DNA from 3 places in the Frigoribacterium sp. PvP054 genome. Region 3 is predicted to be linked to each of the others. Evidence: predicted binding sites of a transcription regulator. Region 3 holds the regulator's gene; each other region holds the start of a gene.
What was found. Region 3 encodes HrcA, which represses chaperone genes, less so after heat shock. Its sites were predicted from a motif close to TTNGCACTCGNNNNNNNCGAGTGCNAA; they were not measured.
Positions count from the first base shown of each region.

Region 1 (5,230 bases), on a different contig from region 3:
AGCTCATGGCCACCGACGACACCACCCCCGAGAAGCCCTCCTCGACGCCGAGCGCGCCCTCGGCGTCCACCCCGCCCACGGCGACGGGTGCCCCGCCCGTGAGCCAGACCGAGGGCGCCCGGGGCCCGGCCGCCTCGTCGCCGCCCCTGCCGCCCACCGCCTTCCCCGGGGCGCCGTCGCAGCCGCCCGCCTCGTCGACCCACGGCGGAGCCGGCGTGCCGCCCACGGGCTCGGCACCGTACGGTGCGCCGCAGGGTGCTCCCGCCCACCCGCAGCCCGAACGGTCCCGCCCGGGGCAGGTCCCGCCCGGTGCCCCTCAGCCGCCCCGGCCGCCGCACGCCCCATCGGGCGCCCACGCGCCGGCCGGGTACGGGCAGCAGACCGGCCAGGGTCAGCAGCAGGGCTACGGCCAGCAGCCGCAGTACGGCCAGCAGCCGCAGTACGGCCAGCAGCCGCACGGCCAGCAGCCTCAGGGTCAGCCGCCGTACGGCCAGCAGCCGTATGGCCAGCAGCCTCAGGGTCAGCCGCAGTACGGCCAGCAGTCGTACGGCCAGCCGCAGTACGGTCGGCAGCCTCAGGGCCAGCCGCAGTACGGCCAGCAGCCTCAGGTTCAGCAGTCGTACGGTCAAGCGCCGTACGGCCAGCAACCCTACGGCTCGCCCTATCCGCCCTACGCCTCGGCCGGTGCGGCCCAGCCCCCGCGTCTGCTCAGCCTCCTGTCGATGATCGGCTCGATCGCGGGCCTCGTGCTGGCCCCGTTCACCTTCGGACTCTCGATCGTCCTCTCGATCGCCGGCGTCGTCCTGGGCCACCTCGGCACGTCACGCGAGCGTCACGCCCGCGGCTTCTGGCTGACCGGCCTCATCGTCGGCTACGCCGGCGTGGCCCTGATCGTCCTGGGCTGGGTCCTCTTCGGCCTCTGGATCGCTGGCTTCTCGTCGGGCTCGGGCTACTACGGCGGTTACTGACCCCCGACCCCCGCGCCGAGGCGTCCGGCGGCGCGTCAGGCCAGGCGTTCGCAGAGCAGCGCGGTGTGGCGGCCGGCGACGCGGGTCAGCACGAGCGTCGCCGACCCGGTGCCCTGCAGCGACAGGCGCTTGCGGAACGTCGCGGGGTCGACGTCGACCCCGCGCTTCTTGATCTCGAGTCGGCCGATGCCGCGGGCCCGCAGCTCGCGCTTGAGCGTCCGCTCGTCGAGCGGGAAGGCCTCGACGACCCGGAAGCCCTGGGCGAAGGGGGTCTCGACCCGCGCCTCCGTGGTCAACCAGGCGATGTCGCGACTGATCGTGCGGGCGTCGATCGACCGGGCGAGGTCGCCGATCAGGCGTGCCCTGATGACGGCACCGTCGGGCTCGTAGAGGTACTCGCCGAGGTCGCCGGGGTCCACGTCGTCGGAGTCGGCAGGCGCCGTCAGCTCGGACGCACCGGAGGCGCCGATCACGAGGGCGGACCGGCCCACCCCCGGCCGCGCCAGCGGTCCGAACCACACCCCCACCTCGACCACGTCGCGGTCGACCGAGATCCACTGGCACTCGGCGTCGGTCGGCAGCAGTTCGCGGTCGACGCCCGGTCCGAGCTTGACGCCCGTGGGCAGCCGCTCGGCGAGACCGAACGCGACGTCCAGGCCGGGGGACCAGTCGGCGGGGTCGGCGAGGCGCTTCGTCGCGGAGTGGCCGGACGTCCGCCTGGCCGGATCGAGGAACACGCCCTCGACCCCGCCGAGGTCGGTCGTCGCGGCGTCGCCGTGCTCGACCCGCGACGACGACCACGGTGCGAGGTTGTACGAGGCGACCGCGGCGGTGACCTCGTCGCGGTCGACCGCGAGCACGTCGAGGTCGAGCGCGGCGAAGGCGATCGCGTCGCCGCCGATGCCGCACCCGAGGTCGGCCACGCTGCCGAGGCCGGCGGCGGCGTAGCGGCCGGCGTGCCGGGCGGCCACCGGGAGGCGCGTGGCCTGCTCGAGGCCGGCCTCGGTGAAGAGCATGCGGCTCGCGAACTCACCGAACTTGGCGGCGGCCTTGCCCCGGAGCCTCGCCTGGGTCAGCACCGCGGACACCAGGGCGGGCGGGTGCCCCTGCTTGCGGAGCGCGGCCACGGTGCCGACGACGTCGTCGCCGGTGCCACCGCCCGCCGGCAGCGAGTCGAGCAGCCGCAGCCCCTCGGGTGAGAGGACTTCGAGCAGCTCGGAGGAATCCATGTCGTCCAGTGTGACGCACGCGACCCGACCCGTTGGCACTCGGATTGACCGAGTGCCAGTCTCGTCCTACAGTTGTTCTGGCACTCGCCCCCGGCAAGTGCCAGCCCCCATGTTTTCGTAGCACCGAGAAAGAAGAGGTCACCCGTGTCGGTCAGCATCAAGCCGCTCGAAGATCGCATCGTCATTCGTCAGGTCGAAGCCGAGCAGACCACTGCTTCGGGCCTCGTGATCCCCGACACCGCCAAGGAGAAGCCCCAAGAGGGCGAAGTGGTGGCGGTGGGCCCGGGCCGCATCGACGACAACGGCAACCGCGTGCCGCTCGACGTCGCCGTCGGCGACAAGGTCATCTACAGCAAGTACGGCGGAACCGAGGTGAAGTACGGCGGCGAAGACCTGCTCGTGCTCTCGGCTCGCGACGTCCTGGCGGTCATCGTCCGCTAGTTCCCGGCGCGGCTCCGGCCGTCGCCCGCGACCACCGGTCGCCGCCCCGAAGGCCCCTGCCCAGGCAGGGGCCTTCGTCGTGTCCGCGGCCTCCCGGCGGACGATCGACCGTCCCCGGGCATGATCGTCCGTCGATCGATCCACCGTGGCAGGACCTCGCGTTCCGTGCAGTGGGTGCAGCCACCTAGAGTCACCAGGTGACCTCGACCCGCGCCTCCTCGTCCCCCGCCGCCCCGACCCCGGGGCTCGGCGTCGCCGGAGCCGGCGGTGCGGGGCTCGCCTACGCCCTGGGGGCCTACGGGCTCTGGGGCGTGCTGCCGGTGTACTTCCTGCTGCTGGCACCGGCCGGCCCGTTCGAGATCGTGGCCTGGCGCGTGCTCTTCTCGCTCGTCTTCTGCGCGGTGCTGCTCGTCGTCACGGGCGCCCTGCGCTCGTTCGGCGCGCTGCTGCGCCAGCCCCGCGTGGTGGGCACCATGGGGTTGGCCGGCGCGTTCATCGTCGTCAACTGGACGGTCTTCATCTCGGCGACCCTCAGCGGTCACGTGGTCGAGGCCGCCCTCGGGTACTTCATCAACCCCATCGTGACGGTGCTGCTCGGCGTGGTCGTGCTGCGCGAACGCCTGCGCACGACCCAGTGGGTGGCCGTCGGGCTGAGCGCCGTGGCCGTCCTCGTGATCGCGGTCGGCGCGGGGCGGCCACCGGTCATCTCGCTCGTGCTCGCGTTCTCGTTCGGGCTCTACGGGCTGGTCAAGAAGCAGGTCGGCGGTCGCGTCGACGCGGTCGGCGGGCTCACGCTCGAGACCCTGTGGATCGCCCCCTTCGCGGCCGCGACCCTGATCGTCCTGCACGTGACGGGCCTGGGCGGCGGCGTCGTGCTCGGCACGGTGGGCGTCGGGCACACGATCGCCACGGTGGGCACCGGCGTCATCACCGCCGTGCCCCTGCTGCTGTTCGCCGCGGCGACCCGTCGGCTGCCCCTGACCACCGTCGGCCTGACGCAGTACGTCGCGCCCGTGCTGCAGTTCGTCGTGGGCGTCGTCGTGCTCGGCGAGCACATGTCGCTCACGCGCTGGGTCGGCTTCGCGATCGTCTGGGTCGCCTCGATCGTGCTGACGGTCGACATGGTGCGCACCGGGCGGCGGTCGCGCCGTCCGGCCGCCGTAGCCCCCGCGGTCTAGAAGCGACCTTCCCTCGCAAAGTCACGAATGGCTAACGAAACGTCACTTTGACGCCGAGAACACACGCCAGAAACATTCGACCCCTAGTTTCGGACCAATCGCGGCAGGTTCGACCGCCACCGGTCGGGCTGCACTGCCGCTGTCCACGAAAGGGTTCCACGGATGATCCGATCCAGCACCGCCCTCCGAGCACTGGCACTCGCCGGCGCAGCCTCCGTGCTGCTCGCTGCCTGTTCGACGGCCTCCCCCTCCGACGACGCCTCGTCGTCGGCGTCCTCGTCGGCCAAGACCGACCCGGCCGCGAGCTGCGAGGCCGGCACGCCGAGCACCGATCCGTTCGCGATCGGCACGATGCTGCCCCTGACCGGCACCCTCGCCTACCTCGGCCCGCCCGCCATCGCCGGTGCGAACCAGGCCATCAGCGACATCAACGCCGCCGGTGGCGTCCTCGACCAGCCGGCCGAGATCTCGACCAGCACCGACTCGGGTGACAGCAACGACATGACCGTGTCGAGCAACGCGGCGACGCAGCTGATCGACGCCAAGGTGCCCGTCGTGCTCGGTGCCGAGTCGTCGAGCGTCACGCTCAACGTGGTCGACCAGCTCACCAGCAACTGCATCGTCGAGATCTCGCCCGCCAACACGGCGAGCTCGCTGAGCGGCTACTCGTCGTACTACTACCGCACCGCTCCGCCGGACTCGGTGCAGGGTTCGGCCCTCGGCCAGCAGATCACCGCCGACGGCAACGCCAACGTCGCCTTCCTCGTCTTCAACGACACCTACGGCACCGGCCTCCGCGACTCGACGCAGGAGTCGATCGAGAGCTCGGGCGGCACCGTCGTCTACGGCGGAACCGGTGAGGGCCAGGAGTTCCCCCCCGGTCAGACCACCTTCTCGTCCGAGGTCTCGGCAGCCATCGCCGCCGACCCCGACGCCATCGTGATCCTCGCCTTCGACGAGACCAAGTCGATCGTCCCCGAGCTGGTCGCCCAGGGCTGGGACATGAGCAAGGTCTACATGTCCGACGGCAACACGGCGGACTACAGCGCCGACTTCGAGCCCGGCACGTTGGAAGGCGCCAAGGGCACGATCCCCGGTGCCGACGCGAGCGCCGACTTCAAGGCCAAGCTCGCCGCCGGGTACCAGCAGAGCGAGGGACAGGCTCTGGCCGACTACTCGTACGCTGCCGAGTCGTACGACGCCGTCATCCTGACCGCTCTCGCGGCCCAGGCCGGTGGCGGCACCGACGCCGGGACGATCCAGGCCAACATGGCCGCGGTCTCCGGCGCGAACGGCGGCACCGAGTGCACCACCTTCGCGGACTGCAAGACCGCGCTCGACGCCGGTGACGACATCCACTACACCGGCCCCTCGGGCATCGGACCGTTCAACGACGACAACGACCCGTCGTCCG
Region 1 covers NZ_JBEPPU010000008.1:10,165-15,394, reverse strand. The annotation lists gene ABID81_RS11125 (DUF4190 domain-containing protein) at 6-968, shown strand; gene ABID81_RS11120 (class I SAM-dependent methyltransferase) at 1,004-2,197, opposite strand; gene groES (co-chaperone GroES) at 2,342-2,638, shown strand; gene rarD (EamA family transporter RarD) at 2,836-3,816, shown strand; gene ABID81_RS11105 (ABC transporter substrate-binding protein) at 3,979-5,230, shown strand, end outside.
Region 1: a site for HrcA is predicted at 2,230-2,256, ahead of groES (co-chaperone GroES). Genes of this name have one in related genera too.

Region 2 (5,230 bases), on a different contig from region 3:
ACGACGGCCTCGGTCGTGAGGAACAGACCGGCGATCGACGCGGCGTTCTGCAGAGCCGAACGCGTGACCTTGGCGGGGTCGATGATGCCGGCGGCCAGCATGTCGACGTACTCGCCGGTCGCGGCGTTGAGGCCCCAGCCGATGTCGAGCCCGCGGACCTTGTCGGCGACGACGCCGGGCTCCATGCCCGCGTTGAAGGCGATCTGCTTCAGCGGAGCGTCGATCGCGACGCGGACGATGTTCGCACCCGTCGCCTCGTCGCCCTCGAGCTGCAGGTTCGCCAGGGCGGTCTTGCCGGCCTGGATGAGGGCGACGCCACCACCGGCGACGATGCCCTCTTCGACGGCAGCCTTCGCGTTGCGGACGGCGTCCTCGATGCGGTGCTTGCGCTCCTTCAGCTCGACCTCGGTCGCGGCACCCGCCTTGATGACGGCCACGCCGCCGGCGAGCTTCGCGAGGCGCTCCTGGAGCTTCTCGCGGTCGTAGTCGCTGTCGGTCGCCTCGATCTCGCTGCGGATCTGACGGACGCGGCCGGCGATCTGCTCGTCGTCGCCGGCACCCTCGACGATGGTCGTCTCGTCCTTGGTGATGATGACCTTGCGGGCACGGCCGAGCAGGTCGAGCGTGGCGTTCTCGAGCTTGAGACCGACCTCTTCGGCGATGACCTGACCACCGGTGAGGATCGCGATGTCCTGCAGCTGGGCCTTGCGACGGTCGCCGAAGCCGGGGGCCTTGACGGCGACCGACTTGAAGATGCCGCGGATCTTGTTGACGACCAGCGTGGCCAGGGCCTCGCCGTCGACGTCTTCCGCGATGATCAGCAGCTGCTTGCCCGACTGGATGACCTTGTCGACGATCGGCAGGAGGTCCTTGATGTTCGAGATCTTCGAGTTGACGATGAGCACGTAGGCGTCCTCGAAGACGGCCTCCTGGCGCTCGGGGTCGGTGACGAAGTACTGCGACAGGTAGCCCTTGTCGAAGCGCATGCCCTCGGTGAGCTCGAGCTCGGTGCCGAAGGTGTTGCTCTCCTCGACGGTGACGACGCCCTCTTTGCCGACCTTGTCGATGGCCTCGGCGATGAGCGCGCCGATGGTGGGGTCGGCGGCCGAGATCGACGCCGTGGCGGCGATCTGCTCCTTGGTCTCGATGTCCTTCGCGTCGGCGAGCAGCTGGTCGGAGACGGCCTGGGCGGCCTTCTCGATGCCGCGCTTCAGCGAGATGGGGTCGGCGCCGGCCGCGACGTTGCGCAGGCCTTCGCGGACGAGGGCCTGGGCCAGCACCGTCGCGGTGGTCGTGCCGTCACCGGCGACGTCGTCGGTCTTCTTCGCGACCTCTTTGACGAGCTCGGCACCGATCTTCTCGAACGGGTCGTCGAGCTCGATCTCCTTCGCGATGGAGACGCCGTCGTTCGTGATGGTGGGGGCGCCCCACTTCTTCTCGAGCACGACGTTGCGACCACGCGGGCCGAGCGTGACCTTCACCGCGTCGGCCAGGATGTTCAGGCCACGCTCGAGGCCGCGCCGGGCCTCTTCGTCAAAAGCAATGATCTTAGCCATGTGTGTTTTTCGTCCCTCCCGGACGTCATGAAGCAGAAGCATTGGCACTCACGTGTCGCGAGTGCCAGCAACGATTCTGGCACTCGCCCGATGAGAGTGCAAGTGACGTTCCGGGGCCCGCGGACGCGAGCACGCCGCCACGACGGACCGTGACGGCGTGCTCGGCGGGTGTCGACGCGTCGGGGCGCGCCGACGGGGTTCAGGCGAGTCGGACGGACTCCGCCTGGGGGCCCTTGTCGCCCGTGCCGACCTCGAAGACGACGGCCTGGCCCTCTTCGAGGACCTTGTACCCGCTCATGTCGATGGCCGAGTAGTGCACGAAGACGTCCTGGCCGCCCTCCTCGACGGTGATGAAGCCGTAGCCCTTCTCCGCGTTGAACCACTTGACGGTCCCGTTTGCCATGGTGTCGCTCCCCTTGCTGTGTACGTACGGCACGTGCGGTGTTGCCGGGCCGGGTCGTCGACGCAGTGACCTGCGCACCCGGACGGGACAGCGTCACTCGTGCAGAACACCAGGTCGGCGAGCCGTGAGGGGCGACCAATCCCAGATGCTAGCGGCGAGAAAAGCCGAGATGAACAGGTGATCCGAGAAACACCCGCAAAAGATGAGGAATCAACCCGTGATTAAACACGGGCGTAACACCGGAGGCGCGGCGAGGGCCCGACGGCACCCGCGCCTCCTCGGGTGGGCCGCCTCGACGGCCCGTCGTCAGGCGCTGTAGTCGGCCCCGAGGACGATCGTGACCGAGGCGCCGGGGAAGGCGTCGGTCAGCTCGACGTCCGCGATGCCGAGCTGCTGGGCCAACCCGAGCGCCACGGCCTCGTCGGCGGCCGACGAGTAGTAGACGGTCGAGGTCGAGACCCGCTCGCTCGCGTTGCCCTGCGTGCCGACGACCCAGCCCTCGGCCTCGAGGCGCTCCGAGGCGGCTCCGGCGAGGCCCGCCGTGGCCGTGCCGTTCAGGACGGTGACGGTGACCGCGGGGTCGACCTGCGACGGGTCGGTGAGCGGTGCGACCGACTCGCTGGCCGACGGGGTGGGCGTCGAGGTGGCCGTGTCGGTCTCGGCAGCCCCGGCCTCGGCCGTGCTCGACGACGAGGGGTTGACGAACTGGAAGCTGTCGTTGGCGACGCCGAGGTAGACGACCCCGGCCCCCACCAGCACGCCGGTCGCCAGGGCGGCCCAGGCGAAGGCGATCCAGCCGCCGCCCGGGCGCTTCACGGCCCGGTGCGCCCCGACGCGGTCGAGGTCGGCGGGGACGTCGTCGAACCGGTCTCGGTCGAATGCAGGCATGCGTGGGTCTCTCGTGGATCAGTGGGTCGGACCGAACGAACGGGTCGCCCGGGCGTCGCGGCGGGCAGCTCGCAGCCGCTGCAGGCGGCCGACGAGCATGGGAGCGTAGGCCAGTGCAGCCGGTCGGTCTATGAGCGAGTTGAGCAACTGCTGGTAGCGGACGGCCCCGAGGCCCAGCTCGCGCCGGATCGCGGCCTCGCGGGCACCGGCCGCCGCCGGAGCGCGCTGTTCGAAGTCGAGGACGGCGCGGTCACGCTCGGACAGCACGCTCGCGCGCACGTCGTCACCCGTCGCGTTCTCGTCCATCGTCGCGGCCCTCCCCTCGGTTCCGGGCCATCCTAGGGGCGGCTCCGTGGCCGATCGCGGAGGCCGGGCGCGTGGTCCGGCAACCCACGGGGCTCACGACACGAGGTGCAGGCGCGTCCCGTGCGCGTCGCCGACGCCGATCGCCCGCCCGTCCAGCGCGAGTGCGGCGAAGGCGTCCTCGGCCGGCACGCCCGGCGGCACCTCGGCGACGACGTCGGCCAGCAGGTCGCGCCGCTCGTACGAGATCCACCGTGCGCCCAGCCGACCGACCTCGTCGACGAAGGCCTGTCGTCTCCGCCCCGGCAGGTAGACGAGCGTGCCCGTCGACACGACGACGAGCGTCGCCCCCTGCGGCGCCTCGGCGGCGAGGGCGACGAGGCCGTCGACGGCGTCCGCCGTGACGAGCCGAGGAGGCGCGGTGCGGGCGAGCGCCACCGCCCGCCCGAGCAGGTCGTGCCGGTCGCCGCGCTCGGGCGGCAGGAGCGTCTCGAGCCACGCGACCTGCTGCGCGTCGTCGACGTCCACGGGGTCGAGGTCGAGCCCCGCCCGCCAGACGACCTCGGGCAGCTGCCCCTCGGGGAGCGGCGGCGCGTCGACCCCGGCGACGACGTCGATCGCGAGCTGCACCGTGCTCGACGGGTCGCCCCAGGCGTGGTCGCCCGAGCGGTAGCCGTACCGGTCGACGCCGAGGCAGAGCCCCGCCGAGGCACCGACCTCGAGCAGCGCGACGGGGCCCGGCACCCGGGCCAGCGCGATCGACAGCGGGGCGCAGCGCCTCACGTCGTTGGTCTGGGTGAGGCGCCGGCCGAGTTCGGCCACGACGTCGTCGGAGCGGGCGAGCAACCAGGGCCGCAGCGTCGACCAGGGCCCGGGCGGCGCGCCCAGCCACCGACAGACCGCGAGGACGAGGACGGGCTGGCGCCGCGCCTCCTCGGCCCGGTCGACGACGGCGAGCGCCACCGGGTCGCCGGCGACGCCCCGGGCCAGGGAGGCCTGCGAGGGCGAGCCCTCGCGCTCGAAGGCGAGGGCAGCGGCCAGGAAGCGCTCGGAGGTGCTCACCCCCGGAGTCTGGCAGCCCGGTGGGCGCCGGGAATCGCGCGACGCCGGATCGTGTTGGATGAGGAGTCCCGACAAGCGAGGAGATCATCGTGGCGTACAAGATCGAGAAGACCGACGAGCAGTGGCGCGAGGAGCTCGACGCCGACCAGTACTCCGTCCTGCGTGAGGCCGCCACCGAGCGTCCCTGGACCGGCGAGCTGCTCGACGAGAGCCGTGCCGGCACCTACGCGTGTGCCGCCTGCGGCGCCGAGCTGTTCAAGAGCGGCACCAAGTTCGACAGCGGGTGCGGGTGGCCCAGCTTCTACGAGTCGGTGAACCCCGAGGCCGTGCAGCTGATCGACGACAACAGCCTCGGCATGACCCGCACCGAGGTGCGTTGCGCGAACTGCGGCTCGCACCTGGGCCACGTGTTCCCCGACGGCTTCGGCACGCCCACCGGCGACCGTTACTGCATGAACAGCATCTCGCTCGACTTCAAGGCCGCCGAGTAGTGAGCACCGTCGCCGACGCCGCCCGGCGTCGTCGGTCGCGGTCGAAGGTCACCGACGTCGCGCCGACGCACGAGCAGCTGCTCGACGCCGTGCGGTCGGCGGCGACGGTGGCCGACCACTCCGAGCTGCGCCCCTGGCGCCTGCTCGAGTTCCGGGGCGACGACCGCATGATCGTCGGTCGGTCCCTCGCCGAGGCGAGCGGGGCCGAGGGGCACGCCCGCGACAAGCTGACCCAGAAGGCGTTGCGGGCCCCGCTGATCGTCGCGGTCGTCGTGTCTCCGCGCGAGAGCCGCAAGGTGCCGTACTGGGAGCAAGAATCCGTGGCCTCGGGCGTCGCCCACCTGCTGTCGCTCGTGCTCGACGACGAGGGCTGGGGCGTCTTCTGGCGCACCGGCGTGTGGACCCGCACGCCCGAGGTGGCCGCGGCGCACGGCCTGCGCGACGGCGAGCAGCTGCTGGGCTGGCTCTACGTGGGCGGTCGCGACGACGACGAGGGCAAGCCGCGCAAGCTGCTCGACCCCGAACGG
Region 2 covers NZ_JBEPPU010000002.1:558,014-563,243, forward strand. The annotation lists gene groL (chaperonin GroEL) at 1-1,556, opposite strand, end outside; gene ABID81_RS05410 (cold-shock protein) at 1,756-1,959, opposite strand; gene ABID81_RS05415 (LytR C-terminal domain-containing protein) at 2,266-2,847, opposite strand; gene ABID81_RS05420 (DUF3263 domain-containing protein) at 2,866-3,153, opposite strand; gene ABID81_RS05425 (DUF2332 family protein) at 3,247-4,212, opposite strand; gene msrB (peptide-methionine (R)-S-oxide reductase MsrB) at 4,302-4,703, shown strand; gene ABID81_RS05435 (nitroreductase family protein) at 4,703-5,230, shown strand, end outside.
Region 2: a site for HrcA is predicted at 1,598-1,624, ahead of groL (chaperonin GroEL). Genes of this name have one in related genera too.

Region 3 (5,230 bases):
CAAGGGCTTCGCCTACGGCACCCTCGACGGGCACCCCGAGTGCGGCGAGGAGTCCTGGATCGTCGACCAGACCGACGACGGCTCGGTCTGGCTGTCGATCCGGTCGTTCTCGAAGCCGTCGAGCGCGAAGTGGCGCCTCGTGGCGCCGTTCCTCCGACGTACCCAGGCGCAGTACACGAAGCGGTACCTCCGGGCGCTCAGCCTCAACGAGAAGGGCGAGCAGACGGACGAGGTCGTCGTGGTCGAGGACACCGAGGCCGGGGTCGGCGACCCGCGCGGCGACGAGCGGCCCCCGACCGGGCCGCGCGGCGACGCCGCCGGGACCGGCGCCTGACGGTGCCCGGAGCCCTTCCCCTCGGCGACCCCGCACCGGTCGACGGTCGCCTGCCCGAGAGCGTCGCCGTCGGTGCCGACGCCCGCCACTTCGGCGTCTACCTGCACGTCCCGTTCTGCCGGGTGCGCTGCGGGTACTGCGACTTCAACACCTACACCGGCGACGAGCTGCGGGGCGCCCGTCGCGACGACTACGCCGGGCAGGCCGTCGCCGAGATCGAACTCGGGGGCCGGGTGCTCCGCGAGGCGGGGCTGCCACGGCGGAGCGCCTCCTCGGTGTTCTTCGGCGGGGGCACCCCGACGATGCTGCCGTCGGGCGACCTCGCGTCGATGCTGCACGCGACGGTCGACACCTGGGGGCTCGAGCCGGGCGCCGAGGTGACGACCGAGGCGAACCCCGACTCGGTCGACGCGCTCTACCTGCAGCAGCTCGCCGACGCCGGGTTCACGCGCGTCAGCTTCGGCATGCAGTCGGCGGTGCCCAGCGTGCTGGCCACCCTCGAGCGCACGCACGACCCCGAGCGCATCCCGTTCGTCGTCCGCTGGGCGCGGGACGCCGGGCTCGACGTCAGCCTCGACCTCATCTACGGCACGCCCGGCGAGACCCTCGACGACTGGCGCCGGTCGCTCGACGTCGCGCTCGAGCAGCAGCCCGACCACCTGTCCGCCTACTCGCTCATCGTCGAAGAGGGCACGAAGCTCGCCCGCCAGATCAAGCGGGGCGAGGTGGCGACGCCCGACGACGACACCGCCGCCGACATGTACGAGCTCGCCGACGCGCGGCTCGCCGAGGCGGGTTACGACTGGTACGAGGTGAGCAACTGGTCCCGGGGTCTCGAACACCGGTCCCGTCACAACCTGGCCTACTGGCAGGGGCACGACTGGTGGGGCGTCGGACCGGGTGCGCACAGCCACGTCGGCGGGGTGCGCTGGTGGAACGTCAAGCACCCGGCCGCCTACCAGCAGCGCATGGCCGCGGGCGAGTCGCCGGCCGCCGGACGCGAGACCCTCGACGACGAGACGCGCCGCGTCGAGCGCGTCCTGCTCGGCGTGCGCATCCGCGAGGGCCTGCCGACCTCCGAGCTCGACGACGACGGCCGTCAGGCCGTCGCCGGGCTCATCGCCGACGGCTGGGTCGAGGGTCGTCCGGCCCTGCGGGGTCGCGTCGTCCTGACGCGCGAGGGTCGCCTCATGGCCGACGCCGTCGTCCGGCGCCTGCTGCCCGACTGACCGGCCCGCCGCGTCGGGTCCCCGCCGGCCCCGAGGCGCACGTGGGGGAGGCAGGGGCCCGGGGGCGTCGGCCGAGAACACAGGAGGCGCGGGCCGAGAACGCAGGAGGCGCGGCTCCCGGGGGAGTCGCGCCTCGCGTCGTGCCCGTCCGGGCCGGTGGACCGTCTACTTGATGAACTCGATGGTCAGCGGGTACTTGTACCACTGGCCCTTGTTCGCCGCGACGGCGGCGATGATCGAGAAGACGACGACGAGGATCGCCGCGATCAGCGCCAGGAGGCCGCCGATGAGGATGATCGAGAGGATCGCCGAGACCACGTACACGATCGCCATGGTGATCTGGAAGTTCAGCGCGGTCTTGGTGTGCTCGCGGACGAACGGCCCGCGGTCCTTCAACACGAGGTAGCCGACGAGCGCGGGGACGAAGGCGAACAGGATGCCGCCGAGGTGGACGAGGGTCGCCCAGAGCTTCTCGTCCTCGGGGCGCATCGGCTGCACCGGCTGCGGCTGGGAACCGCCTTGCTGGCCGTAGCCTTGCTGGCCGTAGCCGCCCTGCTGGCCGTAGCCCTGGCCGGGCTGCGGGCCGTTCGGCTGGGCGGGAGGGGTGTCGGTCATGGCTGCACCTGTTCCGTGAGTGTCGTGCGGGTCGTCCCCGCCACCCTAGGGCAGGCGGGCGCGGCGCGAGTAGGCCGGGCGACGGAGGTGTCGTACGATTGGCAGTCCGGCACGACGAGTGCCAGGCCCGGTCGCCCGGAGGTGGACGACCCGGGGGGCGTCGAGCGAAGAGAGGTGCGGCATGGTCTCCGAACGCGGTCTCGAAGTGCTGCGCGTCATCGTGCACGACTACGTGGCCTCGCGCGAGCCGGTGGGGTCGAAGTCCATCGTCGAGCGTCACCAGTTCGGCGTCTCGGCCGCGACCATCCGCAACGACATGGCCCTCCTCGAAGAAGAAGAGCTCATCGCCGCCCCGCACACGTCGTCGGGCCGCGTGCCCACCGACAAGGGCTACCGCCTCTTCGTGAACCAGCTCGCCGACCTGCGTCCACTGAGCGCGGCGCAGCGTCAGGCCATCGAGACCTTCCTCGGGGACTCCACCGACCTTGACGAGGTGCTCGGGCGGACGGTCCGGCTGCTGTCGCAGCTGACCAACCAGGTGGCCCTCGTGCAGTACCCGACCTTCTCCCGCGCGCGCGTGCGCCACGTCGAGCTGGTCAGCCTCGGCGACGGCCGCGTCATGACCGTGCTGATCACCGACAGCGGGCAGGTCGAGCAACGGGTGGTCGACATCCGCACGACCGTCGACGAGTCGTTCCTGTCCGAACTGCGGGCCGCGATCAACGCCGTGATCGGCGGTCGTCCCCTCGGCGAGGCGTCCGCCGCCCTCGCCGACCTGCCCGCACGGTTCCGACCCGACCTCGCCGCGGTGGTCGGCGTCGTCGTCGCCAGCCTGACCGAGCAGATCGCCGCGGGGCGCCAGGACCGTCTCGTGATGGCCGGCGCCGCGAACCTCGTGCGCACGGGTGACGACTTCAGCGGCGACCTCTACCCGGTGCTCGAGGCCATCGAAGAGCAGGTGGCCCTCCTGCGGCTCTTCGGCGAGATGCAGCTCGACGCGGTCGACGTGGCCGCGAGCATCGGCCGCGAGAACGCCTCGTTCGGGCTGTCGCAGGCCTCCGTCCTGGCCAGCGGCTACTCGACCCAGGGCAGCGAGGTCGCCAGGCTCGGCGTCCTCGGTCCGATGCGGATGGACTACTCGACCAACATGGCGGCCGTCCGTGCCGTCGCCCGCTACCTGTCGTCGCTGCTCGCCGAGCGGTAGACCACGATCGCGGCCCCGGCCGCCCCACGACCCCACCCCGTCCCGGTTCGCCGGGCCCGGCCCCGCCGGGACACCACCACACCACACCAGAGGCAGACGAGAACAAGTGGCAGATCATTACGACGTCCTCGGAGTCGACCGTCAGGCGACCCCGGAAGAGATCAAGAAGGCGTACCGCAAGCTCGCCCGCGAGCTGCACCCCGACGTCAACCCGAGCCCCGAGGCGTCCGAACGCTTCAAGGACGTCACGCACGCCTACGACGTCCTCAGCGACCCCCAGCAGCGCGAGCGGTACGACCTCGGCCCCCAGCCCGGCTTCGGCGGCGGCGGCGGGAACGCGGCGGGCTTCGGCGACATCTTCGACGCGTTCTTCGGCGGCGGCGGCGGCCAGGGGCAGCGCCAGGGGCCGCGGTCGCGGCGCGAACGGGGACAGGACGCCCTGCTCCGGCTCGAGGTCGACCTCGACGACATCGTCTTCGGCACCCAGCGCGACATCGAGGTCGACACGGCCGTCCTCTGCGACACGTGCAGCGGCTCGTGCTGCGCGCCCGGCACCTCGCCCCAGACCTGCGACATCTGCGGCGGCTCGGGCCAGATCCAGCGCACCGTCCGCTCGCTGCTCGGCAACGTCATGACCTCGAGCCCCTGCGGCACCTGCCGCGGCTACGGCACGGTCATCCCGAACCCCTGCCCCACCTGCCAGGGCCAGGGCCGGGTGCGTGCACGTCGATCCATCCCGATCGACATCCCCGCCGGCGTCGACACCGGGCTGCGGTTGCAGCTGCCCGGTCAGGGCGAGGTCGGCCAGGCCGGCGGACCGAACGGCGACCTGTACCTCGAGGTCAAGGTGCGTCACCACGACACCTACAGTCGCAACGGCGACGACCTGCTGGCGACGCTCGAGGTGCAGATGGCCGACGCCATCCTCGGCACGTCGACCACGCTCACGGGCCTCGACGGCGAGATCGAGGTCGAGATCAAGCCCGGCACGCAGAGCGCCGACATCATCACCGTGAAGGACCGTGGCATCACGCGGCTGCGGGGCACCGGACGCGGCGACCTCAAGATCGGCGTGCAGGTCGTCACCCCGACGAAGCTCAGCCACAAGGAGCGCGAACTGATCGAGAAGTTCGCCTCCGGTCGACGGTCGCCGGCACCCGAGCTGTCGCACTTCCAGCAGGGTCTGTTCGGCAAGCTGCGCGATCGCTTCCTGAACTTCTGACCGTGGCGCACTTCTACCTGGTCGACGGGCTGACCGACGCCGAGGCGGGGTCGACCGTCGAGGTGACCGGTTCCGAGGCGCGACACGCGGTCACGGTCAGCCGCGTCCGGGTGGGCGAGGCGCTGACCCTCGGCAACGCCCGGGGGCTGGTCGTGCAGGGCGAGGTGGTCGAGGCGGCACCCGACCGTCTCGTGCTCCTCGCGACGCGGGTGGTGCGCCACGACCGTCCGTCGACCCGCCTCGTCCTCGCCCAGGCCCTGGCCAAGGGCGATCGCGACGAGCTCGCCGTGCAGGCGGCGACCGAGCTCGGCGTGGACGAGATCGTCCCGTGGGCGGCTGCGCGGAGCGTCTCCCGCTGGGAAGGCCCCAAGGTCGCCAAGGGGCTGACCCGGTGGTCGTCGATCGTCCGCGAGGCGACCAAGCAGTCCATCCGTCCGTGGGCACCCGAGGTGACGGGGCTCGCGACGACGAAGGCCCTGGCCGCGCGCGCCTCCCGCGATCTCGTCCTCGTGCTCGAACCGTCGGCCGAGCAGGCGCTGACGGCCGTCGACCTGACCGCAGGAGGCGCGGTGCCCGACCGGGTCGTCGTGGTCGTCGGCCCCGAGGGTGGGGTGTCGCCCGCCGAA
Region 3 covers NZ_JBEPPU010000010.1:44,829-50,058, reverse strand. The annotation lists gene ABID81_RS12590 (DUF1990 domain-containing protein) at 1-334, shown strand, start outside; gene hemW (radical SAM family heme chaperone HemW) at 337-1,563, shown strand; gene ABID81_RS12580 (DUF4870 domain-containing protein) at 1,729-2,178, opposite strand; gene hrcA (heat-inducible transcriptional repressor HrcA) at 2,360-3,382, shown strand; gene dnaJ (molecular chaperone DnaJ) at 3,489-4,604, shown strand; gene ABID81_RS12565 (16S rRNA (uracil(1498)-N(3))-methyltransferase) at 4,607-5,230, shown strand, end outside.